DNA from 3 places in the Paenibacillus sp. sgz302115 genome. Region 1 is predicted to be linked to each of the others. Evidence: predicted binding sites of a transcription regulator. Region 1 holds the regulator's gene; each other region holds the start of a gene.

What was found. Region 1 encodes Rex, which represses fermentation and respiration genes when NADH is low (regulators of the CRP and FNR family bind a similar motif). Its sites were predicted from a motif close to TTGTGAAATATTTCACAA; they were not measured.
Region 2: pflB (formate C-acetyltransferase) is a predicted target of Rex. The motif match lies at 3,424-3,441, and genes of this name have one in related genera.
Region 3: AC0LWN_RS27170 (cytochrome ubiquinol oxidase subunit I) is a predicted target of Rex. The motif match lies at 2,284-2,301, and genes of this name have one in related genera.

Annotation. Positions count from the first base shown of each region.
Region 1 covers NZ_JBVYOK010000021.1:84,379-95,241, forward strand. The annotation lists gene asnS (asparagine--tRNA ligase) at 1-1,098, opposite strand, end outside; gene AC0LWN_RS26925 (acetate/propionate family kinase) at 1,121-2,329, opposite strand; gene AC0LWN_RS26930 (3-hydroxyacyl-CoA dehydrogenase family protein) at 2,326-3,198, opposite strand; gene AC0LWN_RS26935 (AAA family ATPase) at 3,331-4,833, opposite strand; gene AC0LWN_RS26940 (hypothetical protein) at 4,826-5,368, opposite strand; gene AC0LWN_RS26945 (ParB N-terminal domain-containing protein) at 5,662-6,111, shown strand; gene AC0LWN_RS26950 (cell wall elongation regulator TseB-like domain-containing protein) at 6,235-6,753, opposite strand; gene AC0LWN_RS26955 (amidohydrolase) at 6,796-8,097, opposite strand; gene AC0LWN_RS26960 (redox-sensing transcriptional repressor Rex) at 8,084-8,737, opposite strand; gene dinG (ATP-dependent DNA helicase DinG) at 8,943-10,863, opposite strand, start outside.
Region 2 covers NZ_JBVYOK010000020.1:12,024-22,886, forward strand. The annotation lists gene pflA (pyruvate formate-lyase-activating protein) at 202-939, opposite strand; gene pflB (formate C-acetyltransferase) at 1,071-3,332, opposite strand; gene adhE (bifunctional acetaldehyde-CoA/alcohol dehydrogenase) at 3,597-6,218, opposite strand; gene AC0LWN_RS26175 (LytTR family transcriptional regulator DNA-binding domain-containing protein) at 6,506-6,889, opposite strand; gene AC0LWN_RS26180 (cyclic lactone autoinducer peptide) at 6,911-7,021, opposite strand; gene AC0LWN_RS26185 (accessory gene regulator ArgB-like protein) at 7,018-7,542, opposite strand; gene AC0LWN_RS26190 (hypothetical protein) at 7,535-8,161, opposite strand; gene AC0LWN_RS26195 (alpha/beta hydrolase) at 8,321-9,118, opposite strand; gene AC0LWN_RS26200 (Crp/Fnr family transcriptional regulator) at 9,527-10,246, shown strand; gene AC0LWN_RS26205 (NUDIX hydrolase) at 10,352-10,843, opposite strand.
Region 3 covers NZ_JBVYOK010000022.1:41,382-52,244, forward strand. The annotation lists gene cydB (cytochrome d ubiquinol oxidase subunit II) at 1-780, opposite strand, end outside; gene AC0LWN_RS27170 (cytochrome ubiquinol oxidase subunit I) at 767-2,170, opposite strand; gene AC0LWN_RS27175 (cold-shock protein) at 2,396-2,626, opposite strand; gene AC0LWN_RS27180 (cold-shock protein) at 2,805-3,005, opposite strand; gene AC0LWN_RS27185 (S1C family serine protease) at 3,397-4,644, opposite strand; gene AC0LWN_RS27190 (hypothetical protein) at 5,022-5,228, shown strand; gene AC0LWN_RS27195 (MBL fold metallo-hydrolase) at 5,197-6,003, opposite strand; gene yycI (two-component system regulatory protein YycI) at 6,026-6,766, opposite strand; gene AC0LWN_RS27205 (YycH family regulatory protein) at 6,888-8,180, opposite strand; gene walK (cell wall metabolism sensor histidine kinase WalK) at 8,177-10,009, opposite strand; gene yycF (response regulator YycF) at 10,009-10,740, opposite strand.

The sequences.
Region 1 (10,863 bases):
AGCCGGATCGTCGATACGCTGTGATCCGCCGATAATCTCTCCATAGCCTTCAGGAGCGATCATGTCCGCACAGAGCACAACCTCTGGACGTTCAGGATGCGGCTTCATGTAGAAGGCCTTGAAGGAGGCCGGATAATGCGTAATGAATACCGGTTTGTCGCTCATTTCGGCAATCGCTGTTTCATGCGGCGCTCCGAAATCATCGCCCCAGGCAATTTCATAGCCTTTTTCGTTCAGGAATTTAATCGCATCATCATAGGTGATTCTTGGGAACGGAGCTTTGATATTCTCCAGCTTGGAGACATCGCGGCCTACCGCCTCCAGCTCGGCACGGCAGTTCGTGACTACAGACTGCACTACGAAGCTGATGAATTCCTCCTGAATGCGCAAGCTTTCTTCATGTTCAACGAAGGCCATTTCCGGCTCAATCATCCAGAATTCGATCAAGTGGCGGCGGGTCTTCGATTTCTCGGCACGGAAGGTAGGGCCGAAGGAATAGACGCGGCCGAGCGCCATTGCGGCAGCTTCCATGTAGAGCTGTCCGCTCTGAGTCAGATAGGCATCCTCTTCAAAATACTTCGTATGGAACAGGTTCGTTGTGCCTTCTGCCGAGGTAGGCGTCAAAATCGGCGGATCTACCTTCGTGAAGCCGTTCTGATTGAAAAATTGCTGAATCGCGCGGATAATCTCTGCACGAATAACCAGCACTGCCCGCTGCTTCGAGGAACGAAGCCAGAGGTGACGGTGATCCATCAGGAAATCAACGCCATGCTCCTTCGGGGTAATTGGATAATTCTCTGTAAGGTGCAGTACTTCTATACCCGTAACAGTCATCTCGTAGCCGGATTGACTGCGTGGCTCCTCCCGGATGATACCGGTCACGTACAGGGAGCTTTCCTGGGTAAGGCTCTTGGCATCATCCCATACCTGCTCCGGCACCTCCGATTTCACCACAACGCCCTGGATATATCCTGTACCATCGCGAAGCTGCAGGAACTGAATTTTACCGCTGGAGCGCTTGTTGTTGACCCAACAGCCGATCACAACGCTCTCTCCCACATGCTCATTCACGTTCTTGATTACACTCTTGTTAGCCATCCCAACTGATCTCTCCTCTAATTTAGCCGTTAATTCCTTGCACAATACGATACGTATCGCGTGCAATGACAAGCTCTTCGTTTGTCGGAACCACGAGCACCTGAACCTTGGAATCAACCGTAGAGATACGGCGCGGATCACCGGAGCGGACCTTATTGGCTTCAGGGTCCAGTTCAATTCCGAGGAACGTAAGGTTATTCAGCACTTTGGCACGCAGCACAGCCGCGTTCTCGCCTACACCGGCAGTAAATACGATTACGTCTACGCCGTTCATCGCTGCCGCATAAGAGCCGATATATTTCCGCAAACGATACTCATACATATCAAAAGCAAGCGTAGAGTTAGGCTCGCCTTTCTCCGCACCATCAATAATATCACGCATATCGCTGCTGACGCCAGAAATTGCCAAGAGGCCGCTATGCTTGTTCAGCATCGAGTTCACTTCCCCAACGGACAGCTCTTCCTTGTTCATTACGTAAGGAACGATAGCCGGATCAAGGTCACCGCTGCGGGTACCCATCATCAGACCTTCAAGCGGTGTCATCCCCATCGAGGTGTCAACAGACAATCCGCCGTCAACAGCAGTTACGCTGGCACCGTTACCGATGTGGCAGGTGATGATCTTCAGATCTTCAAGCGGACGGTTCAGATATTCGGCAGCAGCTTTGCTGACGAAATCATGCGAGGTGCCGTGTGCGCCATAGCGGCGAACCTTGTATTTGTTGTACAGCACTCTTGGAATAGCATACATATAAGACTTCTCAGGCATCGTTTGATGGAAGGCGGTATCAAAAACAACGACCTGCGGCACGCCCGGCATATTCACTTCAGTTGCCGTAATCCCCATCACTGCAGCGGGATTATGGAGCGGGGCAAGGTCGAACAACTGGCGAATTTTGCTCTTGGCATCACCGTCAACCAGTGCGGAAGCCTTAAAGAATTCGCCCCCGTGTACCACGCGGTGTCCTACAGCATTGATCTCGTCGATTGAAGAGATTACGCCGTGCTCCTTGTCGGTCAGACAGGCAAGCACTTTACGGATCGCGGTATTGTGCTCCAGAATTTCACTGACTTCCGTAACTTCCTGCTTGCCGGTAGGCTTATGGTTCAGAATGGAGGAATCCATCCCGATGCGCTCAACCAGACCTTTCGCAAGCACAGACTCATCCGTCATGTTGTACAGCTGATATTTCAAAGAAGAACTTCCTGAGTTAATAACTAGAATATTCATATACGGTCACCGTCCTTGTCATACTTGAAGAAGCCTTCGCCCGATTTCATGCCCAGTTGTCCTGCACGCACCATTTTCTTGAGGATCGTAGAAGGACGGTATTTCAGTTCGCCGTATTCACGGAACATATTTTCCAGAGCGGCAAGCACCGAATCCAGACCGAAACGGTCAGCCATTTCAAGCGGTCCATTCTGGAACTGGTAGCCGATACGCATAGCGTCGTCGATATCCTCAGGGGAAGCGACACCTTCTTGCAGCAGATGCATAGCTTCGTTAATGAACAGGCAAATGAGGCGTGAAGTTACAAACCCCGGGGATTCGTAAATCAATACGCCTTTTTTCTCAACAATTTCATCAACAAAAGCTTTGGTTTCTTCAAAAGTGCTGTCGGAGGTTTTCAGTCCGCGCACGATCTCAACGAGATTCACCTTTGCTACCGGATGTATGAAATGCATGCCGATGACGCGTTCCGGGTACATTGTAGAGCTGGCAAGTTCAGTCAAGCTTAGAGTTGACGTGTTGCTGGCCAGAATAATGTGGCTCGGACACACCTGATCGAGCTGATTGAATACTGTTTTCTTTGCTTCCAGATCCTCGGTAATGGTCTCAATGACCATGTCGCAGGAACTCAGTTCCGCGAAATGTGTCACTTTTTGGATACGGCTGAGGATCAGTTTCTTTTCAGCTTGGGTGATTGCCCATTTCTCAAGCTGTTTGTCGAGACTTGTCTCGATCATCTCATAAGAGTAGTCCAGTCTTTCAGTGGTTTTCTCCACCAGCATAACATCCAGGCCTTTGGCTGCCAGCATTTCAGCAATACCTTGACCCATTGTGCCACCGCCGATGACGCCGATTTTCTTAAAATTCATGTAAAAGTCTCCATCCTTTCAGGTATCTATACTTTTGTATTGTACCTTTTCTGTCGTAAAAAATAAGTAGCCCGACATATAATAATATCTTAGCATGTCTGAAAAGTAAAAAAAAATAACCGGCATAAATAATTATGCCGGTAAAAGGACGCTGTCACGAAATTGACAACGAAATTGCTCTCCGGAGAGAACTTCCTCCTTCATCAAAATGTCAAGTGAGTAGTCAAATATATTCCGCTGCTTTCCGAGTAGCTCATGGGTACGAAGCATCAATTCATCCAAAATTTTGCTATTTTCCTTCATTAGCTCCTCTGTAGTAACCATTTGCAGATTGGCAATCCCCAGGGAGGTCAGCCCTGATTTCATCATCGTCTCAACGATATCCAGCGCCTGGTCGAAATCTCCGCGTGATCCGGTGCTTCTGCCGCCGTAGAACATTTCTTCAGCAACAGCTCCGCCTAAGGAAATCATGATCTGATTCTCCAGATAGTCCTTGGTATACAGATATTGCTCGGACTGCGGATTATGCCGCACATAACCCAGCGCTTGTCCGCGCGGCGTTAGCGTAACCTGGCTGACGCTGCCCGGACGCAGCAGCTCGGCCATAATGGCATGCCCAAGCTCGTGGATGGCAACCCGTTTTTTCTCTTCATGGTTGGTCTCACGGTCCGTCTTCTCGCCCATCATCACCTTGTCGATGGCCATCGACAGATGACGCTGCTCCACTTCCGTCAGATTCTCGCGCATCATGTAGATGGCGGCTTCGTTCATGACGCTTTCGAGCTGGGCACCGGAGAAGCCGTAAGCCTCTTCAGCGATTTTGTCCAGATCCACTTCTTCATGCAACGGCTTGTTCTGGGCATGCAGGTCGAGAATAGATTTGCGGCCTTTCTTATCCGGCATATCGACCTGGATATGGCGGTCGAACCGGCCCGGACGCAGCAGCGCTGAATCCAGCATTTCCTTACGGTTCGTCGCCGCTACAAGCAGAATGCGCGGAGTTTCATTGTTGTAAATCCCATCCATTTCGGTCAGCAGCTGATTGAGCGTCTGGTCATATTCACGCTGCTGTCCGCCTTCACGCTTGCCGCCGATTACATCAATTTCATCTATGAAAATAATTGCGCTTTGTTTATTTTCTTTGAGGGCGCGGGCCCGGGCATCCTTGAACAAATCGCGGATACGTCCGGCACCGACACCAACGTACATCTCAACGAATTCACTGCCTGATGCGGCCACAAATACGGAGTTGGTATAATGGGCTGCTGCTTTGGCCATCAGGGTCTTACCGGTCCCGGGAGGGCCTGTGAGCAGAATTCCTTTTAGCGGGCGGATGCCGAATTTACTGATTTCTTCATGCCGGATCAGGAAGTCCAGCGCTTCACGCAGCTCCTGCTTCGCATTGTCCTGTCCGCCGATTTCTTCAAAGGTCAGCTTCGCGGGACCATTCTTCTTCCGCTTCTTATCGCCTCCGGCGCTAACCGTCATTCCGCCGCGCAGATGGGCAATCAGCAGCAGAGCGCCGACCATGCCCGCCGCGATAATGACCGGAAAAATATTAATCCCGATAAAAGCCATAAAAATCAGCAGTACAGGAACAAATCCGGCTAAGATCTCTTTCCAGAACTTAGGCATTATTCCACACTCCCATCGTTGCCGCAATGCGTGGCAGAATAATAAACTTGCTTTCTTTGCCGTCGCTCAGGCTCACATAAACGTTGTTGTCGTCGATTTCGGTTGTTGCCGTCACACCGCTGTATTTGGAATACTGGGCCTTAAGTCCATCCAGCTTGGCAGGTATCAAAGTATATTTATGGCTCTCCATCGCTTCAGCGACTGAGAACATCGCACTATCCCAATATTCATCCAGCAAGGCATTTGAGTGCTGATCCACATCAAGCTTCAGGGTCCGGCCGTTAATGGCCGCTTTGCCTTCAGTTGATACATACTGCACCAACTCACGCAATTTAGTTCCCGGCTTGAGATCAAGCTTCAAAGTAACTTCGTTGCGATTTATAGAAATACGGGAATCCTTGACTCCCTCATAGGATGACACAATTTTTTGCAGCGGCTCCTGAACAGCGAACTGACGATAGGCATACCAGCCGCCAAACAGCAGTGCAGCAGACAGCAGAGACGTTAGCAGTACAGGCATTAGACGTAGTTTCAAGTAACGTCCTCCTCTCAAGGTTGGGTAGCGTGTCAAAAGCTAATCCGAGACTGACATGCTATTAAGCTTGTCTCAATACAAGAAGTAGTATATCACAGGTGTATATACGATTTCGCAGAAAAGTGTGAATATATTTAAAATTTTCGATACTAATTTCTGGTCTTTCTCTCAGGCTTACCCCATATTGGATTTGATTTTGTATGACACACGAAGGCATGAAGCGTACAAAATACATTTTTGTTGCCAGAGATGTTAATCTTGGAATATATCAGAAAGGTAAAGGGGAGAACACAATGTTGTCTATGAAATTCACTTTAGAAGAAGCCATTCAATTTTCCAAAATTGGATGTACCGAAGAATGGGTGCATCTTTTTCTGAGAACGAGCGGAAATAATATTCCTTTCTCTGATGGTTTGAAACTTCAAAAAAGGTATTGGCTTGGTCCCGTACAACTGCCAATAAATGAGCTTCAAAGATGTTGCGGTCCTGAAGAGGACATGGAATATCATAATCCGTTAGCGGATTGGGAATTACGGGTTGGAATATTATCTGATTTACTTCAGAAGGGCTGGGAATACCCTCCCTTAATCGTTCAGCACCGTGAAGGAAAATTGATTGTTAGTGATGGAAACGGTAGACATGAAGCGCTCAAAAGACTTAATCACCACAAATGTTGTGTAATTCTGTGGGATAGCGACAATCAGAGTAACTTAAGCAGATGGAGTCAACTGGAGGGTAGCTAGTGAACAATAAAAAGGACAGCCCTGCCTCAATAGATATATCAAAAGCTGCGCTATCGTAAAAAAACGCAAAACAGCGGGCAGACAGAATACTGTCTCACCCGCTGTTCATATGTTCACGCCTTTCTATCTATTCGGCAAGCTGTAGCCATCACCGATCGCACTGCCGTCGGAAAAACGGTAAAACTTGTAATAATAACGTCCGTCCTGCTTATAAAAAAGCTGCCAGGCATATTCCCCGTTGTACACTCCCGGCAGCAGCCGCTTAATCGTACTCCCGGGAAGCTCCGAAGCTATAATCGAGCGGATCTGCTTCTCGGAGGTTCCTTTGTCCACCTCTTCGGCATACACACCGTTGTCGCCTCCGGCCGGTTTGCCGTCCACGGTAAAGCGGACCCAGACCATAAGCTGCTTTCCGGCGTCATTTGTGCCCGTCAGCACCCAATACACTGAATTTTCATCCCAGACCGATTTTTGGGCCTTGGTTACCTCTGTCAAGCCGGCCCTTGCTTTGGCGATATCCCGGGCTGCGCTGCGTTCGTTCCACTGGTCCTTCATAATGTAAGCATAGAACTGGCTTAATCCGAACAGAAGGAGCAGAAACAGGAATATTCCCAGCAGAAGCCATTTTCTCCTTTTCTTCAAAGTACAGCTCCCTCTCCATATAATTGCTCATGTCGCGCTAATTTAGCGCTTCAGGAGTCCTTCAAAGGTCATCTGCGCCTTGCGGCGGATTTGCTCCTCGTCCAGCGTCAGGCACTCTCCGTTCTTCACAACCTGCTTGCCGTCTACCCAGACATGTGCCACATCCTTCGCACTGGCCGAATACACCACATGTGAGAGCAGGTCAGAATGCGGAAGCAAATGCGGCTGATCAATATCAACGGCAATGAAGTCAGCCTTCATTCCAGGGGCAAGCCGGCCTACATTGTTCAGGAAAATCGACTGCGCGCCGTATTCGGTCGCCATCAGCAGCGCTTCCGGGGCCGGAACCGCTGTCGGATCGCCGCTGACGCCCTTGTGGATCAGTGCAGCCAGACGCATCTCCTCGAACATATCCAGATTGTTGTTGCTTGCTGCCCCATCGGTTCCGAGAGAGACCTTAACACCCGCACGCAGCAGCTCCGGTACCCGGGCAACCCCGCTGGCCAGCTTCAGGTTGCTGCCCGGATTATGGGATACACCGACGTTGTAGCGGGCAAGGATCTCGATCTCCTCATCGTTCAAATGCACACCGTGAGCGACAAGGGACGGGCGTGTGAACATGCCAAGTTTCTCCAGATGTGCTACCGGACGCAGGCCGTAATCCGCGGCATTCTGCTCCACTTCGCGCCGTGTCTCCGACATATGCGTATGCATCGGCAGGTCCAGATCATGAGCCGCCTGCACGAATTTTACGAAAAAGTCCGGAGGGCAGGTGTAAGGCGCATGCGGCGAAATCATTGTAGTAATTCTTCCGTCCGCTTTGCCATGCCAATTACGGGCAAAAGCAACCGCTTCAGCCAGCTTATGGTTCTGCACTTCTTCCGGGCACAGGCCGATTACGCCGCGCATCAGCACCGCACGGATACCCGACAGTTCCGTAACCTCAGCGACCCGGTCCATATGATCATACATGTCCAGGAAGGTTGTTGTCCCGCCCTTAAGCATCTCCAGCACAGACAGGGAGGTTCCCCAGTAGACATCCTCTCCGGTGAATTTTTCTTCCATCGGCCACATCTTTTCCTGCAGCCAGCTCTGAAGAACCATATCATCCCCATAACCGCGCAGCAGCGACATTGCCGTGTGCCCATGTGTATTCACAAGACCCGGCATAAACAGCAGACGGCTGCCGTCTATAGTCTGTGTGCCAGCTTCAAGGGCTGGCTTCTCTTCCCCTATGTAAGTGATAAGATCATTTTCTATGGTCATATAACCGCTCAGCACCGGCTCATCCGTTCCCGGAACCAGAAAACGTCCGTTGATAATTACTGTCTTATTGCTGCTCATCTTCCACTTCGTCCTTTCCGTCATGCAAATAATAAGCCAAGCTCTGCAAATCAGTTGTAAAATCAGCGGCGTGAACGCGAATATTGGCCGGGGTCTTCAAAATAACCGGTGCAAAATTCAGGATCGCTTCAATGCCTGAGTCTATCAGAATGTCGGCCACGTTCTGAGCTTCACTGTCAGGCACCGTGATGATTCCGATACGGATTCCCTGTTCACGAATCGTGCTGCCCAGCTCTTCCATCGGCTGTACGGTAAGGGAGTTGATCATCTGCCCTACCTTGGGTGCATAGGAATCAAATACAGCGGTGATTTTCATGGTGTCCTTCAAGTAAGCATTGTAATTTGATAAAGCGTGTCCAAGATTACCGGCACCCACAAGCGCCACGTTAATTTGCTGGTCCAGCTTTAGAATATGGCGGATTTTCTCGATCAAATAAGACACATCATAACCGATGCCTTTTCTGCCAAAATCACCAAAATAGGCCAAATCCTTGCGGATCTGCGCCGGATTAAGATCAAGCTTCTGCCCCAGCTCCTGAGAAGAGACAGTGGGAATTTCACGCTTCTGGAGATCGTTCAGGAATCGCAGGTACACAGGGAGTCTGCGAACGACGGCCTCCGATATTTTATCTGATTTCATATTTTCTCCTCCTCAAAGTTTGTATAGCGATGCTTCCTTGGTATTCTTCGTACAAACTCACTTCGTAAGCATTGGTTTAAGTTTTGTTAGTGCTTCGTAAGTATAGGGCCGTCCTTTAGCCTCCCATACTGAGCTGGCTGCTAAAGGACGGAATGTACAAGCAAATCCGAATATTATAAAAAAACTATAGCTGGTTCAAAAAACTTCAAGAAACGCCGCCGTCCTCAAGCCATTCGGCAATCCGCGGAACCATCTGGTCAGTCAGCATATGCTCCATCTTGGGTCCGGGCAGCGAATACAGGAAGTACTTTCCATAATAAGATTCAATAACTCTGGTATCATATACAATTACGATGCCGCGGTCCTGCGCAGTACGTACCAGCCGCCCAAAGCCCTGTTTGAACCGGATCACCGCCTGCGGGACAGACAGCTTCATAAAAGGATTCTTCTTCTGCGCCTGCAGCAGCTCCGCCTTGGCCTCCGCAAGCGGATGGTTTGGCGGCTGGAAGGGCAATCTGACGATAGCCAGACAGGTCAGCGCCTCGCCCGGAATATCCACACCTTCCCAAAAGCTGCTCGTCCCAAGCAGTACAGAAGCGGCGCTGTCCTGAAAACGCCGGATCAGCTTGCTGCGGCTGCCGCCCTCTACGCCCTGCCCCAGTACGCTGATATCCTCTGAGGAGAGCGCCTCCTTCAGCGGGTCATAAACCTGGCGGAGCATTTTGTAGGAAGTGAACAGCACCAGCATGCGGCCCCGGGTAGCCACCGCAGCTTCGGCCAGCGAATGCACCAGCTTATCTACAAACCGGGCATCGCCCACACTGCCTTTGACACTTGGAAAATCGCGCGGGATGACCAGCAGCGCCTGCTCCCGGTACTTGAACGGTGAGGGAAGCAGGGCTGTCATCAGACGCCCTTCCTCTGCAGACCCGGCAAGTCCAAGATTATCAATCATGAACTGGAAGGATTTATCTACAGAGAGGGTGGCGGAGGTCAGCACAATGCTTTTCTTTTTATCGAAAAACAGCTCCTTGAGCTGGGCGCTGACATCCACCGGAACGGCATACAGCTGGAGTGATTTGCCACGGTAATTGCTGCTGCCTTCCATCCAGTAGACATTATTCTCGTCGTTCAGATTCATAAAGAACCGGACCTGCTCGCGAATAGAAGCCAAATCCTTGAACAATCCGCCGATATCCGTTACCAGACTGTCCGAAGTGGACTGGCTCTCCGTATCACGCATCTCGCTGAGCATCTTGTCGCCTTTGCGGATAATTTCGCTGAGACTGAGATTGAAGGTGTTCTCAATCTGGGCCAATTCCTCCCACGCCTTCGGTTTGCTGCCAGGCAGGAGGCGTGTAACGAGTTGTCCCGCTTCGCCCGCTGCAGCATCGCTGCGCTCCGGCAGAAGGCCGAACAGCTTATCGCTGAGCATGTCCCAGGATTCCTTCACTGTGAGCAGATCGGGATAGATTCTGTCGATTACACTGCTCCATTCCGCCGCCTGCTCACTGCCTGACGACTGCAGCATTTGACGCAGTACCGGGAGCTGGCCGCTCTTGCTGTCCTTATACAGGCGCGTGAGCGTATGGGCAACAGTGAAATATTTCATTTGCATCCCCAGATGCTTGCCCGCGATATCCTCCAGATGATGGGCTTCATCAATAACGAGATGCTCATAGGCTGGAAGAAGCTGGTGGCCGGCCTTGACATCCGCGAACAGCTTGGAGTGATTGGTTACGACGACATCGGCGATGCCTGCTTCATGCTTGGCCCTGTGATAATAGCATTTGCGGAACCAGGGGCAGGAGCGCCCAAGACACGAATCTGTGTCGCTTGCCACCGTCTCCCAGAAATCACCATTGCGTCCGTTCAAATTCAGCTCCTCATCGTCGCCAGACTCCGTTTGGGTCAGCCATACGATCATTTGAGCCGCAGTCAGCACTTCTTCGCGGGCGCTTGTGAAATCCTTTTTATTAATTTTATGTTCAAACTTGCGCAGACACAAATAGTGCCCCCTGCCCTTGAAGATCGCTGCCTTAAACGGAAACGGCACGACACTCGTCAACAGAGGGATGTCGCGCTCACGCAACTGGTCCTGAAGGTTGATGGTATGCGTGCTGACC
Region 2 (10,863 bases), on a different contig from region 1:
GCGAATACATATGTATTTAATTACAGGTAGAGTGATATTATATAACATTAACTCGAAATACCACGATTAAAAAACAGTTTATAGGGTATGATATGTCACAAAACCTAAACACGATTTCATTTCAGGTCTATTAGTATGTTCAAAAGCCGTTCCCACAGCACTAAATCTACTGTTGAAACGGCTCTTTATTCTTCCCGGTCATTATACCAGCGCTGTCTGCTTGCGTCCTTCTTCGATCAACCGGTAAGCGCGCGCTACTTCTTCTTCAGTTGGCGAAGGCACTCCTTCAAGCTCATAAGGTCTGCCCAGCACTTCCCATTTATAGATACCCATCTGATGATACGGGAGGATTTCGAATTTCTCTACACCGTTCAAGGTTCCAATGAAACGTCCTAAATTGATCAAGTCCTCTTCACGGTCATGGATTCCTGGTACATACACATGACGGACCCACATCTTACGGCCGTGGTCAGACAGCCAGCGGGCCAGCTTCAGCGTACGTTCATTGGATTTACCCGTCAGCTTGATATGCGCCTCATCATCAATATGCTTCAGATCAAGCAGCACCAAATCAGTCACATCAAGTAAATCGTTGATTTTATCGCCTTCATTATAGCCGTTCGTATCAAGAGTAGTATGCAAATTCCAGCGCTTCTTCACTTCAGTGAACAATTGCTTCACAAAATGCGCCTGTAGGGTAGGTTCGCCGCCCGAAACGGTCAGACCACCACCGGAAGTGCGGTAGTAATTCAGATAAGGCTCAATTTCAGCGAGTACCTCTTCGATACTCATTTCTTTACCCTCATTCAACCCCCAGGTGTCCGGGTTATGGCAATACTGACATTTCAACAGGCAGCCCTGCATGAATAGAACAAAACGAATACCTGGTCCGTCAACAGTTCCAAAGGTTTCTAAAGAATGTATATGTCCGTTAGCCATATGATGTCATCCTTCCGAAATTTAAAATTTTAAGTAATCTCAAACAAGAGAGTACCGCCCTTGAGACAAGGGCGGTATCACCTTGCAGCTATTTCACTGTATACCTTTTGCTTAAGCAGTAAGCTTAGGTATTACATTGTACCGTGGAATGTACGGTTGATAACGTCCATTTGTTGTTCGCGAGTCAGCTTGATGAAGTTAACAGCATAGCCGGATACACGGATTGTCAATTGTGGATAGTTTTCTGGGTGATCCATAGCGTCGATCAGTTGTTCACGGTTAAATACGTTAACGTTCAAGTGCTGAGCGTTATTGTGGAAGTATCCGTCCATCATGAATACCAGGTTGGACTTGCGGGATTCTTCATCTTTACCCAATGCCTTAGGAACGATAGAGAACGTATTGGAAATACCGTCTTGTGCGTCAGAGTAAGGCAGTTTGGCAACAGAGTTCAGGGAAGCCAGCGCGCCTTTCTTGTCGCGTCCGTGCATTGGGTTAGCACCTGGAGCGAACGGTTCACCTTTCTTACGTCCATCAGGAGTAGTACCTGTCTTCTTACCGTATACAACGTTCGAAGTGATGGTCAATACCGATTGTGTAGGCGTAGCATCACGGTAAGTTTTGTGTTTGCGGATCATGGACATGAAGGTTTCAACCAATTCGACTGCAATGCTGTCAACAGCATCGTCGTTGTTGCCGTAGCAAGGGAATTCACCTTCGGTTTCGAAGTCGATTGCGATACCTTGTTCGTTGCGGATCGGTTTAACCTTAGCGTATTTAATTGCGCTCAGGGAGTCAGTAGCAACAGACAGACCAGCAATACCGCAAGCCATCGTACGCAGAATGTCGCGGTCATGCAGCGCCATTTCGATACGTTCGTAGGAATATTTGTCATGCATGTAGTGGATGATGTTCAGCGTGTTAACATATGTCTTAGCCAGCCACTCCATCATTGGTTTGAAGCGTTTCATTACTTCGTTGTAATCGAGATATTCCGAAGTGATTGCCGGGAATTCAGGACCAACCTGTACGCCGGATTTCTCATCTACACCGCCGTTAATTGCATACAGCAGAGCTTTTGCAAGGTTGGCGCGGGCGCCGAAGAACTGCATTTGTTTACCGATACGCATTGGGGATACGCAGCAAGCAATCGCGTAATCTTCACCCCAGTATGGACGCATTACATCGTCATTCTCATATTGGATAGCGCTGGTCTCGATGGAAACCTTAGCACAGTATTTCTTGAACGCTTCAGGAAGTCTTTCAGACCACAGAACAGTCAAGTTTGGTTCTGGAGCTGGTCCCAGGTTGTACAGGGTATGCAGGAAGCGGAAGCTGTTCTTAGTTACGCGGGTTGTTCCGTCTTCAGACATACCGCCGATGGACTCAGTTACCCAAGTAGGGTCACCAGAGAACAGTTCGTTATAGTCAGGTGTACGCAGGAATTTCACGATACGCAGTTTCATTACGAAATGGTCAACGATTTCTTGTGCTTGTTCTTCAGTAAGAGTACCTTCTTCGAAATCACGTTGTGCATAGATATCCAGGAAGGAGGATACACGTCCCAGGGACATTGCGGCACCGTTTTGTTCTTTAACGGCTGCCAGATAACCGAAGTACACCCATTGGGCAGCTTCTTTGAAGTTGTTAGCCGGTTTGGAGATATCCATACCGTGTGCCGCTGCCATTTCTTTCAGTTCGCCCAGAGCGCGGATTTGCTCGGACAGCTCTTCACGCAGACGGATTACTTCTTCAGTCATGGAATCAACTTCAAGCTCGGCTTGTTGTTGTTTCTTGTCTTTGATCAGGAAATCGATACCGTACAGAGCAATGCGGCGGTAGTCGCCGATGATGCGTCCGCGGCCGTAGGCATCAGGAAGACCTGTGATAACTCCCGATTTACGGACGGCTCTCATTTCTGGTGTATATGCATCAAATACGCCTTGGTTATGCGTTTTGCGGATATTCGTGAACATTTCAACAATGTTGTTCGGAAGCTCAAAGCCGTACGCTTTGGTGGCATCGATCATCATTTTGATACCGCCGAACGGTTGAATGGAACGTTTGAAAGGAGCATCAGTCTGTACACCAACAATTTGTTCTAAGTCCTTGTTGATGTAGCCTGGTTTGTGGGAAGTAATAGTGGAGACAGTATCCAGGGAAACATCCCATACGCCGCCTCTTTCTCTTTCTTCTTTACTCAGCTGGGAGATAATCTTCCACAGTTCAGTTGTGTTGCTGGTAGGACCTACGAGGAAATCTTCGTTTCCTTCATAAGGCTTGATGTTCTTGGAAATAAATTCGTTAACATCGACTTTCTTAGCCCATTTGCCTTTTACGAAACTTCTCCAACCCGATTTTACTTCTTGTACATCTTTTTCAATCACCGACATGCTAAATCCCTCCATTTATATTTATTATATTTGTAGAGATCGCGGGCTTGAAGGTTAATCCCGTGTCTCGTGATCCCAAAGATATGGTTGGTTGTAATAAAATTCACAATAGCTTCTACATAACCGGGATCGTTGTTTATATAAACATTTTAGTTTATTTTCTGGAAATGGACTGTGACAAATATCACTCTTTCGGTGATATTTGTCACTTACATCCAGTCCCATATTACCCTATAAACTATTTGTTTATCTAGTGATTGCTAATTAGTTCTCGAATTTGCCGTAGAATGCGTTACGGTATACGTCAGCAAGCTCGGAAACCAGCGGCAGCTTAGGGTTGGCAGTTGTACATTGGTCTTCAAATGCACGGTCAGCCAGATAGTCTACGCGGGATTCGAAGTCCTTAGGATCAAAGCCCAGCGCTTGGAACGACTCTTCGATGCCGAGTTTTTTGTTCATATCGCGGATTGCATTGATCAGGCTTGTTACGCCTTCTTCGGTTGTGCGTGCAGGCAATCCCAGGATGCGTGCGATTTCCGCATAACGCTCGTCAGCTACAAAGTGCGAATATTTAGGGAACGAAGCGAACTTCGTAGGTTTCTTAGCGTTGTAACGGATAACGTGCGGCATCAGGATGGCGTTGGTGCGTCCATGAGCTGTGTGATATTGACCGCCCCATTTGTGCGCCAAGCTGTGGTTGATGCCCAGGAATGCATTGGCAAAAGCCATACCAGCAAGTGTAGATGCGTTATGCATTTTTTCGCGGGCCAGTTTATCGCCTTCGAGTGCTGATTTTTCAAGGTATTGGAATACCAATTGGATAGCTTTGATAGCCAGACCGTCAGTGTAGTCACTAGCCATTACGGAAACATAAGCTTCGATGGCATGTGTCAATACGTCCATACCTGTGTCGGCAACAGCAGTTTTTGGCAAGCTGTATACAAACTCAGGGTCGATGATTGCAACGTCTGGAGTCAGCTCATAATCAGCCAATGGGTATTTAGTATTGTTAGCTGTTGTTTTGTCTGTAATAACCGCGAAAGAAGTTACTTCAGAACCTGTACCCGAAGTTGTAGGAATCGCTACGAATTTCGCTTTGTTTCCAAGCTTAGGGAATTTGTATACGCGTTTGCGGATATCCATGAATTTTTGTTTCAGGCCGTTGAAATCAGCGTCCGGATGTTCATAGAATAACCACATGCCTTTTGCAGCATCCATAGGGGAACCGCCGCCAAGCGCGATGATGCAGTCCGGTTGGAATCTGTTCATCATGGCAGTACCTTTTTCTACGGTAGTTGTCGATGGATCTGGTTCAACTTCCGAGAACACTTCAATGGCTACAGGTGTTTGACGTTGACGCAGATAGTGTTCAACTCTTTCTACATAGCCCAGTTTAACCATCATAGGGTCAGTGATGATAGCAACCCGGGTGATGTCAGGCATTTTAGCCAGGTATTGAGTAGCGCCTTTTTCGAAGTAAATCTTGTCAGGTACTTTAAACCATTGCATATTCACGGTACGACGGTTCACCCTTTTCACGTTGATCAGATTGATGGCAGTAACGTTCTGCGATACCGAGTTGCGGCCGTAAGATCCGCAGCCCAGAGTCAATGAAGGGATATTCGTATTGTAGATATCGCCGATAGCGCCGTGAGTCGATGGCGAGTTGACGAGAATACGTCCGGTCTGCAGACGGTTAGAGAACTTCATGATTACTTCTTCGTTGTTGGAGTGGATGGCCGAGCTGTGGCCCATACCGCCAAATTCAACAATTTGAGCTGCACGTTCGATACCTTGATCAGCATTCTTAACTTTGTAGCAAGCAAGAACCGGGCTCAATTTTTCAGCGGAAAGCGGATATTTAGTACCTACGCCTTCAAGCTCAGCTACCAGGATCTTAGTGCCTGCAGGAACTTGAATGCCGCACATTTCAGCGATCTTCACTGCGGATTGACCTACGATTGCCGGGTTAACTGCGCATTTTTCAACGTTCATTGCGCCGCTTGTCAGCTTGGCAGCTTCTTCTTTATTTACAAAGTAGCAGCCGTTGGCGATCATTTTCTTCTTCACTTGATCAAAGATGGCTTCTTCAATGATAACAGCTTGCTCGGAAGCACAAATCATACCATTGTCAAAAGTCTTCGACAGAATAATGTCGGTTACCGCTTGATCAATATCGGCACTCTTTTCAATGAAGGCAGGCACGTTACCAGGACCTACGCCAAGAGCCGGTTTACCGCAGCTATAAGCTGCTTTTACCATTGCCGAACCGCCTGTTGCCAGGATAAGCGCAACGTCCGGATTGTTCATTAGTGCATTTGTTTTGTCCATCGTTGGCAGCTCGATCCATTGGATACAGTTCTCAGGAGCGCCGGCTTTAACGGCTGCATCATGAAGAATTTTTGCTGCTGCGGCACTACACTCTTGCGCAGATGGATGGAAACCGAATATAATAGGATTACGTGTCTTCGCTGCAATCAGTGCTTTAAACATCGTGGTGGATGTTGGATTCGTTACAGGTGTGATCCCCATAATGATTCCGACTGGTTCAGCAATCTTTTGGAAGCTGTCATATTGGTTGTCTTCAACAACGCCTACTGTTTTGTCGTATTTAATTCCGTGCCAGATATATTCAGTTGAGAAGATGTTCTTCGTAATTTTGTCTTCGTATACTCCGCGGCCAGTTTCTTCTACAGCCAGCTTAGCCAGGTACATGTGCTTGTCGAGTCCTGCGAGCGCCATTGCATGAACGATTGTGTTAACTTGCTCTTGATCCAGCGCCATGTAAGCTTCTTGAGCTTTCTTTGCTTTATCCACCAAAGTCTGAACATACTCTTCAGCGGTGGTTTGTTTCACTTGGGCGGCGACTTCGTTCTTAACTGCCATCTCCCTCGTCCTCCTGTCAATTTTTAGGTTGTTTTTCTCTACACATTTATCTTATCACATTCTCTTCGTCTTGCATAGTGAAATCTTTCACAAAGTATAAAGTTTTTTTTGATTTGTTTTCAAAGCGCTTTCATTTGATAAAATTCAGGGCATATTTCCATATTATATGTGTATTAATTTATGGAATTGTTATAATTCCCCATACGCTAATTCTGATCCTCGTGTAAACATACCTGAGTGTTACAAAAAAAAGGAACTGTCATCGGACAGTCCCCTCGCATTGGCATCTAACAAACGATAATGTTAGGATTCATTCGGGTAAGTTCTTGTTCAACAAGCCTGTAACGATGATAGGCAATCGTGCAGCTAACAGAACTCTGGCTGCTCATGTCGTCAAAATAAGCAACCTTATATGTTCTCTCCAGACGTGCCACGTTATCAATATTGACCGCCGTTCCCCGATCTACGATGCTGAAGTGGCATCCGGTGCTGTTAAGCGCGTTCACCCAGTAACGCAAGGGTCCCATGATGTAATAAACGCCTTCCCTCGTATGTACCAGGATAGACTGTGATTCGATGGTATTGCACTTAAGAAACAAGATGCGCTCTAAGCCAACAGTGATGATCCCGGCAGATCCGTCAGCGGTTTCGGTAACGGAAATAGCATTCATGGAATCAACCTGCTTTCTCAACTATTTTTTTAAGAGCTCGGCCGGAATGTCGCCTTTGTACCAAAATAAAAAACAATTCGTTCCTACCGTTGCTTCTGCAACCTTGGTCAGTATGTTTGCCACCAGATTCATGATCTCACCACCTTTCCAAGCACCAGCGTAACGCTCTGAGCGAGAAAGCTGAACGCAAGCACCGACGATAGAATGAAGTAATTGGAAGCAACAAGCAGCATGGCTGCAAGCTTCATATAAGGAAAATACTTTGGGGGAATCCTCGATTGCTGATCTATGCCTACCGGAGCCAGGAACAGAATTGCAAGCATTGCCGCAGTTGTCGCTACAACGGTCCATAATTCAGACACAGCAACCAGGGAGATACCAGTAAAGCTCAATGTGGAGACAACGGTGCACTGCAGATTGGATTTGAGATGAATGCCTCCTGTTAACTGGCGGAGCAGCGCGAACGAGATGAGGATTGCAGCGGCCTCCCCCGTATGACCGGTAAATAAGGAGATGCCCAAGGTTGCCAGAACAATAAATATCACATTAAGAAGCATCGCAATCGCGAATTTAAAAACTTCAACCGAGGATGGATGATCCGGTACGGAGCGTTTTAGTGAAAATGCCATTTTTGCAGCGAGCAGCTCAATCATTCATTTTCTCCTTTCTAATTGAGTAATACATTAAAAAGGTAAAGGCGCTTATGAAGAAAAGAATGCACCAGCCTATCTCATTCTTGTACATGATCAAAGAGAACAGCAGAAAGAAAAGCACAATCAATCCCACCACCAGCGTTCCTTCCCAGCGCAGCCGCAACCTTTCGAAATCAAAAGTAAAGCCAATGCCAAGCTTGAACAAAACCCACGCCAGAAAAATGCTGGTCGAGCCGGATATGAACTGACCTCCGTATTCGTTAATCACCGAGGTCTGTGAATCGGAAATGGAGCCAAAGAACAATAAGACGAGCGCTACTTGTATGATGCTAAATGCCAGATAACCAAAAATGGCTATAATAGAAGACCATATAATTGGAATTCTAATGACAACTGTCAGCAGAAATATAAAAAGCATAATGTTAATAACCGGAACCAGGAAAGACAGGTCGAGATCAGTCCGCAGCACAAAGCTCTGCAGGTTCATCAGCAGAATAATAAACAACGCAGGCCAAATATAGTCCGTCGCCTTCAGCCTGAAGAACGACATCATCATGGCGAATATTCCCACCCCCTCAATGGTTGAGAAAAACATAAATCCCGCCGGTTCCCATGACAAATGGCCTCACCGCCTGACATTTTTATGGTTAATAATTACATTATATTACATGTCTACTCAAGTAGTATAGCAAAATTTTAGCAAATAATAACTCTTTTTATCCAATAAAAAAAGACCTCCGTTGAGGCGAGAAACTCAAGAGAGGCCTTGCCTTTTGAACTATTTGGTATAGCCATTCAAAGCCAGCCAGGATGCGCAGGCCCCAGTCCAGCTTCTCGTGTGAGGCTCCTCGTCACCCAGACCAAGCCCGTGTCTGCCATGCGCATATACATGAAGGTCAAAAGGAATGTGATGTCGACTGAGCGCTGCGGCGAACTGCAGGCTATTCTCCACTGGCACAGCTTCATCATCTGAGGTATGCCAAAGAAATGTAGGGGGTGTAGCCGCCGTTACCTGAAGCTCACTGCTAAAGTGATCCACCAGGTCTTTGTCTGGGTTCTCCCCAAGTAGATTTACTTTTGTGCCTTGATGCGTCACCCCATCAGCCATTGAAATCACCGGGTAGCACAAGATCAGCAAATCGGGACGGCTGGACTGCCGCTGAGCAGGATCAGAGTCTTCACTATCTCCATAATCAAACAAAACACCGGCGGTAGAAGCCAAATGTCCACCTGCCGAAAATCCCAGAATCCCCAGTCTGCCGGGGTCAATTCTATACTCTTCAGAACGGAACCGAATCGTACGCAGCGCCCTTTGAGCATCCAGCAGCGCATTGGGGTATCCATAAGGCGCAACACGGTAACGCAGCACAAAAGCCGATATTCCGAGCGTATTTAGCCATTCAGCGATTGGTGCGCCTTCGTGGTCCGCCCGCATGCCATAACCGCCTCCCGGACAGACAATAACAGCGGCGTTCCGCTCTCCTTCCACGAGATAAGGTGTAATAGCCGGGATATCCTCGTCGCTCTTACCAAGTGCTCCCGGAGCACCTTCCGGCCATAACAATAATGTCTCCATTTTCATCCCTCAAGCTTTCCTTCTATAAAATAGAATTATTACTCGCAGGAAAAGGTTTTCTTTCCCGGCATTTAGTCTAACAAAGTATTACAGGTCATGCAAACGGAATGCTTTGATAAAGGAGTTGAAAGAGGCCTGCAGTTTGCGCTATGATCAAAAAAGCTGAATCATCTTCAGTGTGGAGAAAAGCAAATCGGGCAACCAGCTGCTATAATATGGGTTATTTTACACAAACGCCCTAATTCAAGCTCAAAAACATATTAAATCTCACACTTTCGAAGTGAAAATTATCACAATGTTAAAAATTCGACACTTTTTCGCGAAAATCTTTACCCATAAAGAGGAATTTCAAGGTATAATTAATTTAAAATTTACTGAAAAACTGAGGGAATAAAGGGGATGTCGATTATGATCAAGGAACATTACAATGTTATCGAAGCCCACGGAAATACAAACTGTTTCTCCGAACAGAACTTTAACCGACTTTTGGTCACAATGAAAGAACGCATGGTTCCAGAAGGCTCTCATTTGTTCTGGGAAGGCGACTATTCGGATAAATTGTTTTATATCAAACGTGGACGTGTGAAGCTGACCAAATCTACTGATGAAGGTAAGGAACTCATTCTTTATATGTACCAAGCCGGTGATATGGTCGGTCAGGCCGACCCATTCTTCAGCACCAAGCACAGCTTCACTGCGGAAGTAATTGAAGAGAGTGAAGTTGGAATCATTGAGCAGAAGGATCTGGAGATTCTGATCTGCCAGCATTGTGATTTCGCTATTGACTTTATGAAATGGATGGGTATCCATCACCGTCTCACCCAGACGAAATTCCGTGATCTGATGATGTACGGCAAGCCTGGCGCACTCTGCTCCACACTGATTCGTCTCGGCAACACCTACGGCGAGAAGAACGGCGACAGCATTCTGATCAACAAAAAGATTACGCATACGGATCTGTCCAACATGATCGGCGCTACCCGTGAGAGCGTTAACCGGATGCTGAGCGACCTGCGTAAAAAAGATGCAGTAGAATATGAGAACGGCATGATCGTCATCAAAGATCTTGCAATGCTTCAAGACATCTGCCATTGTGAACTATGCCCTAACGAAATTTGCCGCATTTAATTTCCTAACAACAATACCCTCTATTCACCTCACTGAATCATATATGACCCTATAATTCGTATTATCCAATAGAGTGGTCAAAGGCGCCCTGTCCGGCGTCTTTTTTTATTGAGTTGGTTGGGTCCTTAGTTCCCAATCATCATAATACCTCGTCTCAGTTGGCAGGATTCCACTGCTCAGCCATTCCGCCGCTGCTACCACTACAGGTGAAGAAGAGTCGAGTGTAATCTCTGATAAGTCCACCCACTCGGCCCCCAGAGAATCCTGTTCCGCAAACTCCACAATCTTGGCAGGCCTTCCTTCCCCGGCAATTTCCACTGTACATAGAGCGGCTATATGGTGCATATGAGTGAAGGCTTCCTCTTGAAAACGTACAAAACAATCGAATGTTCCCGCATTGCTTTGCACGCTTACTGTGAGTCCAGTCTCCTCCATAAACTCCCGAACCAGCCCATCCCTCAGCCCTTCGTTCTCCTCCAGCCTTCCGCCTGGAAGGTCGTATCTACCCGTATAAGGACCTTTTCTTTTACGGATCACCAGCATCTTGCCCTCACGAAGACAAATCCCGTAAACGCCAAAGTGATTGAAGCTCAACACTCTCGGACAACTCCTTCGTT
Region 3 (10,863 bases), on a different contig from region 1:
TCCGGTCATTCCAAACGCCCAGCCATCTCTCTTCTTGCTCATGAAATAGCCGGACAGCACGTAAGCAGCAATTCCAAGAATGATAACTACGAGCAAAAGTCCCCCGCGTTGTTCAAATACATCAGTCATGTAATATGTCATAGCTACAAAGGCAACCAGCAGAGCCGCCAGCGGGAACAGCAGCTTCTGTGCCAGCTTGCGCGCCCGTTCTTGAAGATCGCCAACCGTACGGAGTGTCGTGAACATTAGGCCATGCACAAGACAGAGCAGCACAACCGTAAGTCCTGCCACTACCGTATAGACGTTGACGATATCGAAGAAGCCGGCATGCATCTGCATGTCGCCGTCAATCGGCAGCCCTTTGATGAAGCTGGCGAACACTACGGCGAGCAGGAATGGCGGAAGGAAGCTGCCGAAGAAGATGCAGGCATCCCAGGTTCTTTTCCAAGCCAGCGAATCACGTTTGCCCCTGAATTCAAAAGCGACACCACGGGCAATCAGCGCAAGCAGAGCGAAGACAAACGGAATGTAGAAGCCGCTGAACAGTGTTGCATACCAGTTAGGGAAAGCCGCGAACATCGCGCCCGCACCCGTAAGCAGCCACACCTCATTCGCATCCCAGAAGGGGCCAATGGAGTTGATCAGCACCCGGCGCTCCGTATCATTTTTGGCCAAAAACTGGGTTTCCATCCCTACGCCGAAATCAAAGCCTTCCAAAAAGAAGAATCCGATAAATAATACCGCAATCAGCACAAACCATAATTCATTAAGAGAAAGCATGCGATCCCTCCTTCGTGTATGGATCATGCGAGTCACCGTGATCGTTATCCATGGCATAAGGGCCTTTTTTGATCACTTTGATGAACAGTCCAACCAGCACAGCTCCCAGTATGGCGTAAATTGCCGTAAAGGAAATGACCGAGAACAGCACCTGACCAGCCGTAACATTAGGAGACACACTATCCGCTGTGGTCATGAGTCCAAATACCGTCCAAGGCTGACGCCCGATTTCAGTCATGATCCAGCCCGACACATTAGCGATTGGCGGAAGCAGCAGCCCCCAGAGCATTAAGCGCATGAACCAGGTATTCGGACGTTCCATCTTCTTGCGCCACATCAGGTAGATCGCATAGACTCCAAGCCCGATCATCGCCGTACCTGCGGCAACCATGATCCGGAAGCTCCAGAACGTTGTGCGTACAGGCGGGATATAATCCCCAGGTCCGTACTTCTGCTCATACTCTGCCTGCAGCGTATTCATACCTTTAAGAGATCCGGAGAACTTGCTGTAGGAGAGAAAGCTTAGCATATACGGAACCTTAATCTCGTGTGTGCTTACTTTATTATCAGGATCAATGTTTGCGTAGACCGTCCACGCCGCAGGATCTCCACTGTCATCCCAAAGCGCTTCTGTAGCAGCCATTTTCATCGGTTGAGTCTCTACGAGATACTGCGCTTGAGCATGACCCGCAATGGCTACGCCAAACGAGGATACAACCCCGACAATAGCAGCAATTTCAAACGATTTTCTGAAAAAAGAAACATCCTGCTTCTTCAGCAGCTTATACGCACTGATACCCGTTACCAGGAATGCGCCTGTAGCGTAAGCGGCGAGCACCGTATGCGGGAATTCCACCAACAATTGTCCGTTCGTAATGAGGGCGAAGAAATCATTCATTTCAGCTCGGCCATTGTTAATGGCAAAGCCGACCGGATGCTGCATAAAAGAGTTCGCGGCCAGAATCCAGAATGCCGATAACATCGTTCCCAGGGCTACCAGCCAAATAGCGAGACAGTGAACCTTCTTCGGAACCTTGTCCCAGCCAAAAATCCACAATCCGATAAATGTAGACTCCAGAAAGAAGGCCAGCAGCGCTTCAATGGCCAGCGGAGCTCCAAACACATCACCGACAAAGCGTGAATAATCGGACCAGTTCATTCCGAACTGAAACTCCTGCAGGATTCCTGTTACTACACCTACGGCAAAGTTAATGAGGAAAAGCTTCCCCCAGAACTGCGCCATTCTTTTGTACTCGTCATTGCCTTTTCTGACATACATCGTCTCCATGATTGCAATCAAGAGCGCAAGTCCAATTGACACCGGTACAAAGAAATAATGAAAAATCGTCGTCGACGCAAATTGTATACGCGACAGTATTACTGTATCCATATTTCTCCCCTTCCTTCTCCCCATTCATTACATATATTCTGTCAAAAATCTAACACCTTAAGTGTGATATTAATCACATTATACACCCTGTTTCGGCCTAAAAATCAATAAATTTGTGACAAATATCACAATATTACGTTCATAAAGCAAAAAAAATAAGACGGTTTTACCGTCTTGGATGTGTGCATCATTCTATAGAGAAAGCTTGACTCATAAAGGTGCTCATTAGCTAATGGAAGTGCCCTTCTTCAGCGATTTAAGATCGCCATTCGAATTAAGCAATTGTGGCAGCATTTTCATGGAACGCTCCATCGGAGAGTTGCAGAGACGGCAGGAAGGCGCATGCTCAAATGCGAAATTATCCCTCATCCATCCGTTACATCCATCGTTGGTACAGGCCCATATTTCAGTATTTTCCTCCGGTACTTCCTCCAAAGGCTTCTTCCGGTAGTTCATTGCCGTTCCTCCCTTCCTTTATGTAACAAGCCCGAGAATCCAGACAAGTAAAAACGGCGTTGCCGCCCTTTATTCTAAGGACGGCAACCGTTTCATTGAGAATATAAGGATTGTTACTCCTTATCATTCTAAAAAAAGACCGTCCCAGCTTTCACAAGCGGGACGGTTCCTTCTATTATTACAGTTTTACAACGTTTTCGGCTTGTGGTCCACGGTTGCCTTGAACAACGTTGAATTCAACGCGTTGGCCTTCATCCAAAGTTTTGAAGCCTTCGCCAGTGATTGCGCTGAAGTGAACGAATACGTCGCTTCCGCCTTCAACTTCGATGAATCCGAATCCTTTTTCTGCGTTGAACCATTTAACTGTACCTGTTTGCATGTGTGTTACCTCCACAAATTTAAATTAATATGTTCTTTTTATCTTCAAACAAAGAAAAAATTCACACATTGAAAAAGGTTGTGCTTCAGTTGACAGCCCTTTTCAATACGTGAATCAGGTATCAATTGTATGATTAATTTTCATGTTACCACACCTCATTAACAAAGGCAAGCTGGCTCATCCGAATTTCTCCGTTTTTCCCCTAATAAGGTTGCTCTCCCAATGTAAGGGCTACCAGCATATAAAAAGTATATAAATTAATTCCTTCACTATCCTTTACCCTAAGTATTTCACTTAGAAACGGTTGCCGCCCTTAAATAATAATTATAAGGGCGGCTCGCCGCCTCTCTTTATGTGACTGCTTCATCATTATATACTGCCTGATGCGTTTTTATTCCTCCGGCTTCTCAAGAAGCTTCACAGTGACCTGCTTCATTTCCCCATTGCGGTAAAAAGTGATTGTAAGCTCATCGCCGATCTTAGTGTGATCATACAGATATTTCCGCAGTGAAAGCGTAGATGTAATCGGCTGGTCGTCAAACTTCGTAATGACATCATTGAGCTGCAGTCCCGCTTCCTTTGCTGGACCTACAGCATCAAGCACGACTACCCCATCCTTCACACTCGTCGGCAGGTTCAGCTCCTTGCGCTGATCCTCTGCGAGCGGCACATAAGGATTGTTCAGATCAACGGAATATACACCCAAGTACGAACGGGCTATTTTCCCTTTGGCTGTCAGTTCATCCGCCGTTTCTATCACATGATTGGCAGGAATGGCAAAGCCGAGGCCTTCCACACCTGTATCAGAGATCTTCATTGTATTGATGCCTATTACCTTGCCGTTCAGATCTACGAGTGCGCCTCCGCTGTTGCCCTCATTAATCGCGGCATCGGTCTGAATAACCTCCTGCTCCCAGTCATATACGCCATCCTGGTTCAGCGATACGGGAATGGTCCGCTCGGTATAGCTGACAATACCTGAGGTTAGCGAATCCCCGAGTCCCAGCGGATTGCCGATGGCGATCACCGTCTCACCAAAACGCAGCTTGGAGGAATCGCCAATCTGGGCAATGGTATTGATGCCTTTGGCGTCTATGGAGAGCACCGCGATGTCGCTTACTTTATCCGCACCAACAAGTGTCGCCTTGCGGGTCTCCCCGTCAACCGTAACCACTTCCAGCTTGCCTGCGCCATCAATCACGTGATTATTGGTGATGATGAAGGCCTTGCCGTCGTTTTTCTTATATATAACCCCTGAACCCAATGCCGACTGATCTTGGATATTGAGTTCCTTGTTATCTTCTTTATGATTAATAATGCTTACTACCGCAGGACGCACTAGAGCGGCCGCCTGAACAATCCGGTCAAAGGGATCGCCGCTGCTTACAGCGAGCTTACCTATCACTGCCGGTGAATTGGCTTTCACATGAGTGAACTGCCCTGTGACCATACTGAAGAGAAGCACCGACATCACAGCGCTGGCTATGGAGCAGATCATTGCCACCTGCCACGTTGCTAGTCCCCTCCGCGATCTGCGCACAGCCCATTTACGGCTGCCAGCTCCACTGGAGGCCTCATGTTCCCTGCTTATGCGCCGCGACACTTTCGTTGAATAGAAATCATCATCAAACAGTCCCACCGTTACACCCTCTCCCCTCTATTGCTACTGCATTCAAGACCTGAACGCCAAGCAACCACGTCCGAGCTTATTACTTTATCTCTTAGACTCCAGGAGGCACTAAAAGGTTTCAACTGATTCATTGCCGCATAGGTGCGGCTTATAAGTATAAAGGCTCTCTTATTCTTGCAGCCTAGCATAAATCGTTACGTATTTTTGAGGAATATTTTGCAACTTAAAAGACTACAATAGTAGAAACAGCTAATCCTGTCTTGCACCTGATCTGTTCTATACAATTGTATCACAGGCAGCGGCCGTTCCGTATTTTTTCTGCAGTAAATTTTGTGTAAATTTATTACAGTTAAAGTGTATATTCAGCATCGAAGGAGGAATGCAAAATGGAATCTTTTGGGACAAGCATGGACCTCGTGCAATTTATCGGCAAGCTGGGTGATCTCAAGGATGAGCATTATCATTTGGTTCTAGTTCAAAGTGCGATGATCGAGCTGCTGATTGATAAAGGGCTCTTCTCACGCCAAGAGCTGGAGCATAAAATCGCCGAAATGGACCGGCTTATGACTGACTCACCTTATCCCATGGCGTAGGACGGTCATAGTAGGTATCACACAGCCTGAATTCACTGTCTTTGAAAAAACAGCCCCGGTCTTCCATCGCCCCGCGCACCGACATCCTCGCAAGATCAATCATATTATGATCCCGGCTCAAGTGAGCCAGATAAGTGCGTTTGGTCCGCCCTGTAAGAATCTCGCTCAGCGCCGCCCCCGCCGCCTCATTGGACAAATGGCCCAGGTCGCCAAGAATACGCCGCTTGGTGTTCCACGGATAACGTCCCATTCTCAGCATTTCAATATCATGATTGGCTTCCAGCACAAGGACATCGGCATCCGAAATCGCTGTACGCACTTTATCGCTGACATAACCAAGATCCGTCGCGACACAAAGCTTCTCCTTGCCGTCATAAAAGTTGTAGCCCACCGGTTCAGCAGCGTCATGCGAAATTGCAAACGACTCTACCCGCAGACTGCCGAAATCCCTGTGCTGCCCAGTCTCCAGAATTATGCGGTTATGTTCAGCAATGTTGCCGATTCCCTTCTCTATCGCTCCCCAGGTATTGGTGTTGGCGTAGATCGGAAGATCGTATTTGCGCGCCATAGCTCCGAGCCCCTTAATATGATCGGAATGCTCGTGCGTAACCAGAATTCCATCAATATCCTGGCCCGTCAGCTCGCGCATGGCCAGCAGCTCATCAATCCGTTTTGCACTTAGACCGGCGTCGATCATCAGCGTGGTCTCCCCGTTCCGCACCACCGTTACGTTACCGGTAGAGCCGCTCGACAGCACCGTAAATGATATTCCCATCTCTCTCCTGCTCCTTCTACTTCTACTCTGTTGTCTTGGGACTGATTATGTCCGCACTAATGGCATCCACATAATAGGCGTTGCCATTCTCCAGCATGAACCGCCACATGGGCGAAGCTACCTGGCTTTCGGAATTGAACAGCTCACCGTAGTAGCCAAGCTCAATCTCCTTGACCACTGAATTCGCCGGTAAATATTTCTCAATCAGGCTGCTCAGCGCCTGGGAAGCCGGAAGCACCTTCTGCGCTTTGTCTTCGCTGCCGGCTTCAATCTCAATCTTCGGCCAGCGATACGCCACAATTTTCTGGTCGCTGTTAATCAGCTCCAGCCTGACTCTGAACAGCGAATATTTCTTATCGACCAGTGGATGGAGCACGAACTTGCCGACCTCACTTTCCTGTGAATCGAAGCGGTAATTAGCAATATCCGTGATCTGGCCCTGCAGGGCACTGCTCAGCTCCGTGAACGAGGAGTAGATCAGCTTGCTGTCTACCGGCTCCTTCAATTGAACCGGAGGATCATTCTGCTCATCGCTGGAGTAATGGTACGTAATATTCGGAAGCTGCGGTGTGGCTGCCGGGATCGGGCACAGCACCCGGATAGCCTTCTCTTCCATCACCGCCTGTGTTTCCTGGGACAAGGAAGTGAAATCCAGGTTGGCACTGGCCTGATCGCGCAGATCAATCCAGAGCTGATAACACAGCAGCAGGTTCAGCACCAAAAAGGCGTAAATCATTACATTTTTCGCTCTTCCCCAGTCCATACCTTCCCCTCCTCAAAGTTTGGGGCCTGGTCGTAACTGCGGGGATGTTTGGACTTCCGGTCGCTGTCGCTCCGTAAGTATCCAAACTTCCCCTCCGTCACTTCTGCCCCTTTTAGTACGCCTAGTTCAACGGAAGCACAGTGCCGTCTTCCAATGTAACCCGCCATACCGGGCGAAGCTGCAGCGATTCTCTCTTCACGACAGGCACATAGGCCGGAGTCAAATCCTTTACCGCCGAAACCTGGCTGATTTGCGCCAACTGATTGCGCAGCCTGTCTCCTACCGGCAGATCGACAATTCGCTTAACCGCCTTAGCCTCCTGCACATACATCAGGGAGCGCTCGTAGGAGGATACCGTTCCCTGCTGCAGCTCCAGATTAATGATTCCATACTTCAGCCGTGGCTGGCTAATGATCGGATAAGAACCGTAAGGCGAGTCGCCGTAGAACTGCTGAAAAGAAACCTTGCGTTCCTGCCGGCCCTCCTCCGTCGCCTCCAGCCGGTATGTTCCATTCCATCCGCCATGCTGGTTGACAAAGTCCACAGCTTCCAGAGCGTCCTTCGCCGGCGTGCTTTCCCCGGCTGGAAGGGCCGCCGGATCGCTGTAGCTCATCCAGTTCTGCTCCTGATCCACCTGAAGACTGCGTTTGCTGTCCGTATAAATCTCCGTTCCGTCTTTCTCCGGGATATATCTGGTGCTTCCTGCATCAAAAAAGAGATTGCTCTGCATTTGCTGGATAGTGTACATGCCGGACGGCATCTCCGCCTCAACCATGGATACCTTGCCCTCCGGCACGTAATAGTCACCGTTCACGGCCGTATAATTAGGGAGATTTTTTCCGAAATCTACATGCTGCTGCACGTCCTGAACCGTGAGGTCGGCTTTGGCTGCTTCATATACGATATCGCCCCGGGTGCTGAAGAAGATGGCATGCGCTTTGGAATCATTTTTAACATTGTAAATCCAAATCCGGTCGATGCTCTCCCCTTCAAACAATGAATCAGGAGACAACTGCATCACCCGCTGCAGCAGCGTTACCGGGATACCTGCCCCGTAGGACAGCTCAATCCCCGGGTTCTCGTTACGAATTTTATCCCAATCGAAATCTTGTACAGAACGCCGCTGAAAGCTCTCAAAGCTGCGTCCTTTCAAGCGGTTCAGGATAAGATTATAGAAAGTGGTGCTTGGATAAAAAAGCGTATGCTTGCTCTCCCCCATATGAATGATCATTTTATCGGGATAGAGCAGATTCTCTACCTTTTCTTCCGGCCCCATGTTATCCGTCTTCACATACAGATTCTCCGACATGACCGCCGAATCGCTGCCCGGCAGCCGGTAGATCAGGTAATAGCTCTCTACAAGACTTCCGAACACTAGCAGCGCCAGAATCCATGATTTCACTTTTTCCTTCATGACTCACTCCCCCTTTGCTCCCTCAGAGGTAGTGTGAAGGTCACGAGCGAACCTTCATTAAGCTCGGATTGCAGGGAAATAGAGCCGCCATGCGCTTTTACAATTTCCCGGGCAATGGACAGCCCCAAGCCAGTCCCACCCATATTCCGCGAGCGGGCCTTATCCACTCTGTAAAATCGTTCAAAAATACGCTCAATATCCTTTTTCGGTATTCCAATCCCGGTATCCCTTACAGAAATAGCCAGCATTCCTTCTTCATTCTTCAGAGCCTTAAGCTGGATTGTTCCGCCCTCCGGCGTATACTTCAGCGCATTGGAGACCAGATTGCCCAGCACCTGATCAATTTGGTCGCGGTCAAGCCAGGCGCTCTCAACCTCCTTGCGGACTCTTGTGCTGATATGAATCCGCTTCTGGCGAATCTGAAATGAGAAGCGGTCAGCGACATCCTCCAGCATCTCGGAGATATCGGTCTGCTGAATGCGCAGGCTGGATTCCTTCGAATCAAGCCGGGAAAGATGCAGCAGATCCGTAACGAGGCGGATCATCCGCTCGGTTTCATTGCGGATAACTCCAACGAACCGCACAGCTAGCTGCGGATCATCAAGTGCGCCGTCATCCAGCGCTTCGACATAGCTTTTGATGGTCGTAAGCGGCGTCCGCAGCTCATGCGACACATTGGCTACGAACTCGCGGCGGGACTCCTCCAAGTTCTCCTGCTCGGTCACATCCTGCAGCACAGCAATCGTGCCCGCGATTCCCCGGCCTTCCCGGCGGTGAATCGGCGTAAAGGTGACGCGCACAATGTTGGAACTGCCGCCCCCGACGGGCGAGAGATGGAGCATGGCCGACTGGGCGTTGCCCTGGGCAAGCGATCCCGATTGCTCATGGTCCAGGCCCAGCAGCTCGTCCAGGGGAGCGCCCTCAGGAAGCGGACCTTCAGAGCCTAGCATATGTGCTGCGCGGGTATTCATCAGAATGACAACGCCGCTCTCATCCGTAGCCACTACACCATCGCTCATATTCGCCAGAATGGAAGCCAGCTTCTCCTTCTCCTCCTCATTCTGTGACAGGGCTTCACGAAGCCTTCCAGTCATATAATTGAACGCCTGGCTTAGCTGGCCGATTTCATCGTTGCCGAATACAGGCATCTTGCGATTAAAGCGTCCTTCCGCAACCGCTGTGGCATGACGGGTCATTTCCTTGATCGGATGCGTGATCGTATGAGCGAGAATAACACCCAGAACGGCCGTCAGCGCCAGAGCCAGCAGCAGTCCCGAGAGAAATACGCTATTGATCCGGCTCATTGTGGCGTATAAATCCTTCATGTCGGCAGCAATATAGATTGCGCCTACGACCTTGTCACCGGAGAGCACCGGCTTGGCGACTACCTTCTTTCGCACATTATCGTCTGCAATAATATATTCTTCATTGTCGCTGATCCCCTGCAGAGCACGGCTGACGACAGTCTGCGTGTTGCGCTGGCCGACATAATCATTCTGCGAAGGAACAGAGGTGGTGATGATTTTACCGCTTGCATCCAGAACCTGAATTTCAGCACCGTTGATATAGAGATTGTTGACCATGCCCCGCAGACTCTCTACAGCGGTTTCTTCATCTGCCGTTCCGGCCTGGCTGCCGAGCTTGTCGGCGGTCAGGATAGAGAGCATTTCTGCGCGCGCCTTCAGATCCTTGGTGAAATTATCGGTTAGTGAATTCTTCATCGAGCTAACAAAATACACACCGATCAACTGCATGGCGATCAGAATCAGCAGCACATAGATAATAATAAGCCTCGCCTGTATCGTCCGGAAAAAGGACAGTCCCTTCATCACAACCCTCCGTTTTTGGGGCTATGCATCAAATAACCGAGTCCGCGCCGGGTAAAAATATATTCCGGTTTGCTAGGGTTCTCCTCAATTTTTTCTCTTAGACGGCGGATAGTTACATCAACGGTCCGCACATCACCGAAATACTCGAAGCCCCATACGGCCTGCAGCAAATGCTCCCGGGTCATCACCTTGCCGGCGTGACGAATCATATAATAGAGCAGCTCATATTCCCGGTGGGTCAGATCAAGCGGCTCTCCTTCTTTGTAGACCATGTACATATCCGTATCCACAAAAAGTCCGAAATGCTGCACCCCTTGCTTGCTCTCCAGCGGTTCACTCTGCGTTTCGGAGGGCATCGGCTTATGCTGGCGGCGCATCTGCGCTTTGACTCTGGCCAGCAGCTCGCGCGTACTGAACGGCTTGGTCACATAATCATCCGCCCCAAGCTCCAGACCCAGCACCTTGTCGATTTCCCCGTCTTTGGCTGTAAGCATAATAATCGGAATATCGAGATGCGCGGACCGCACCTCACGGCAGACATCCATGCCGTCCTTGCCGGGCAGCATCAGGTCAAGCAGCATCAGATCGGGCCGTTTAGACAGTGCCAGCTCTACTGCGCTGTTGCCGTCAAAGGCACAGATCACCTCATAGCCCTCTTTTTCCAAATTGAATTTCAATATATCAGCAATAGGCTGTTCATCGTCTACTACCAGAATCGTTCCCATCTGCATAGGCTCAGCTTCACCTTTCTACCCTTACTTATCATTGATTCTTTTATTTTAACATACCTGATCTGGCGCCACATCCTACGATATACATTCTGCTCCTGCGTGAAATATAAAAACCGCCCGAAA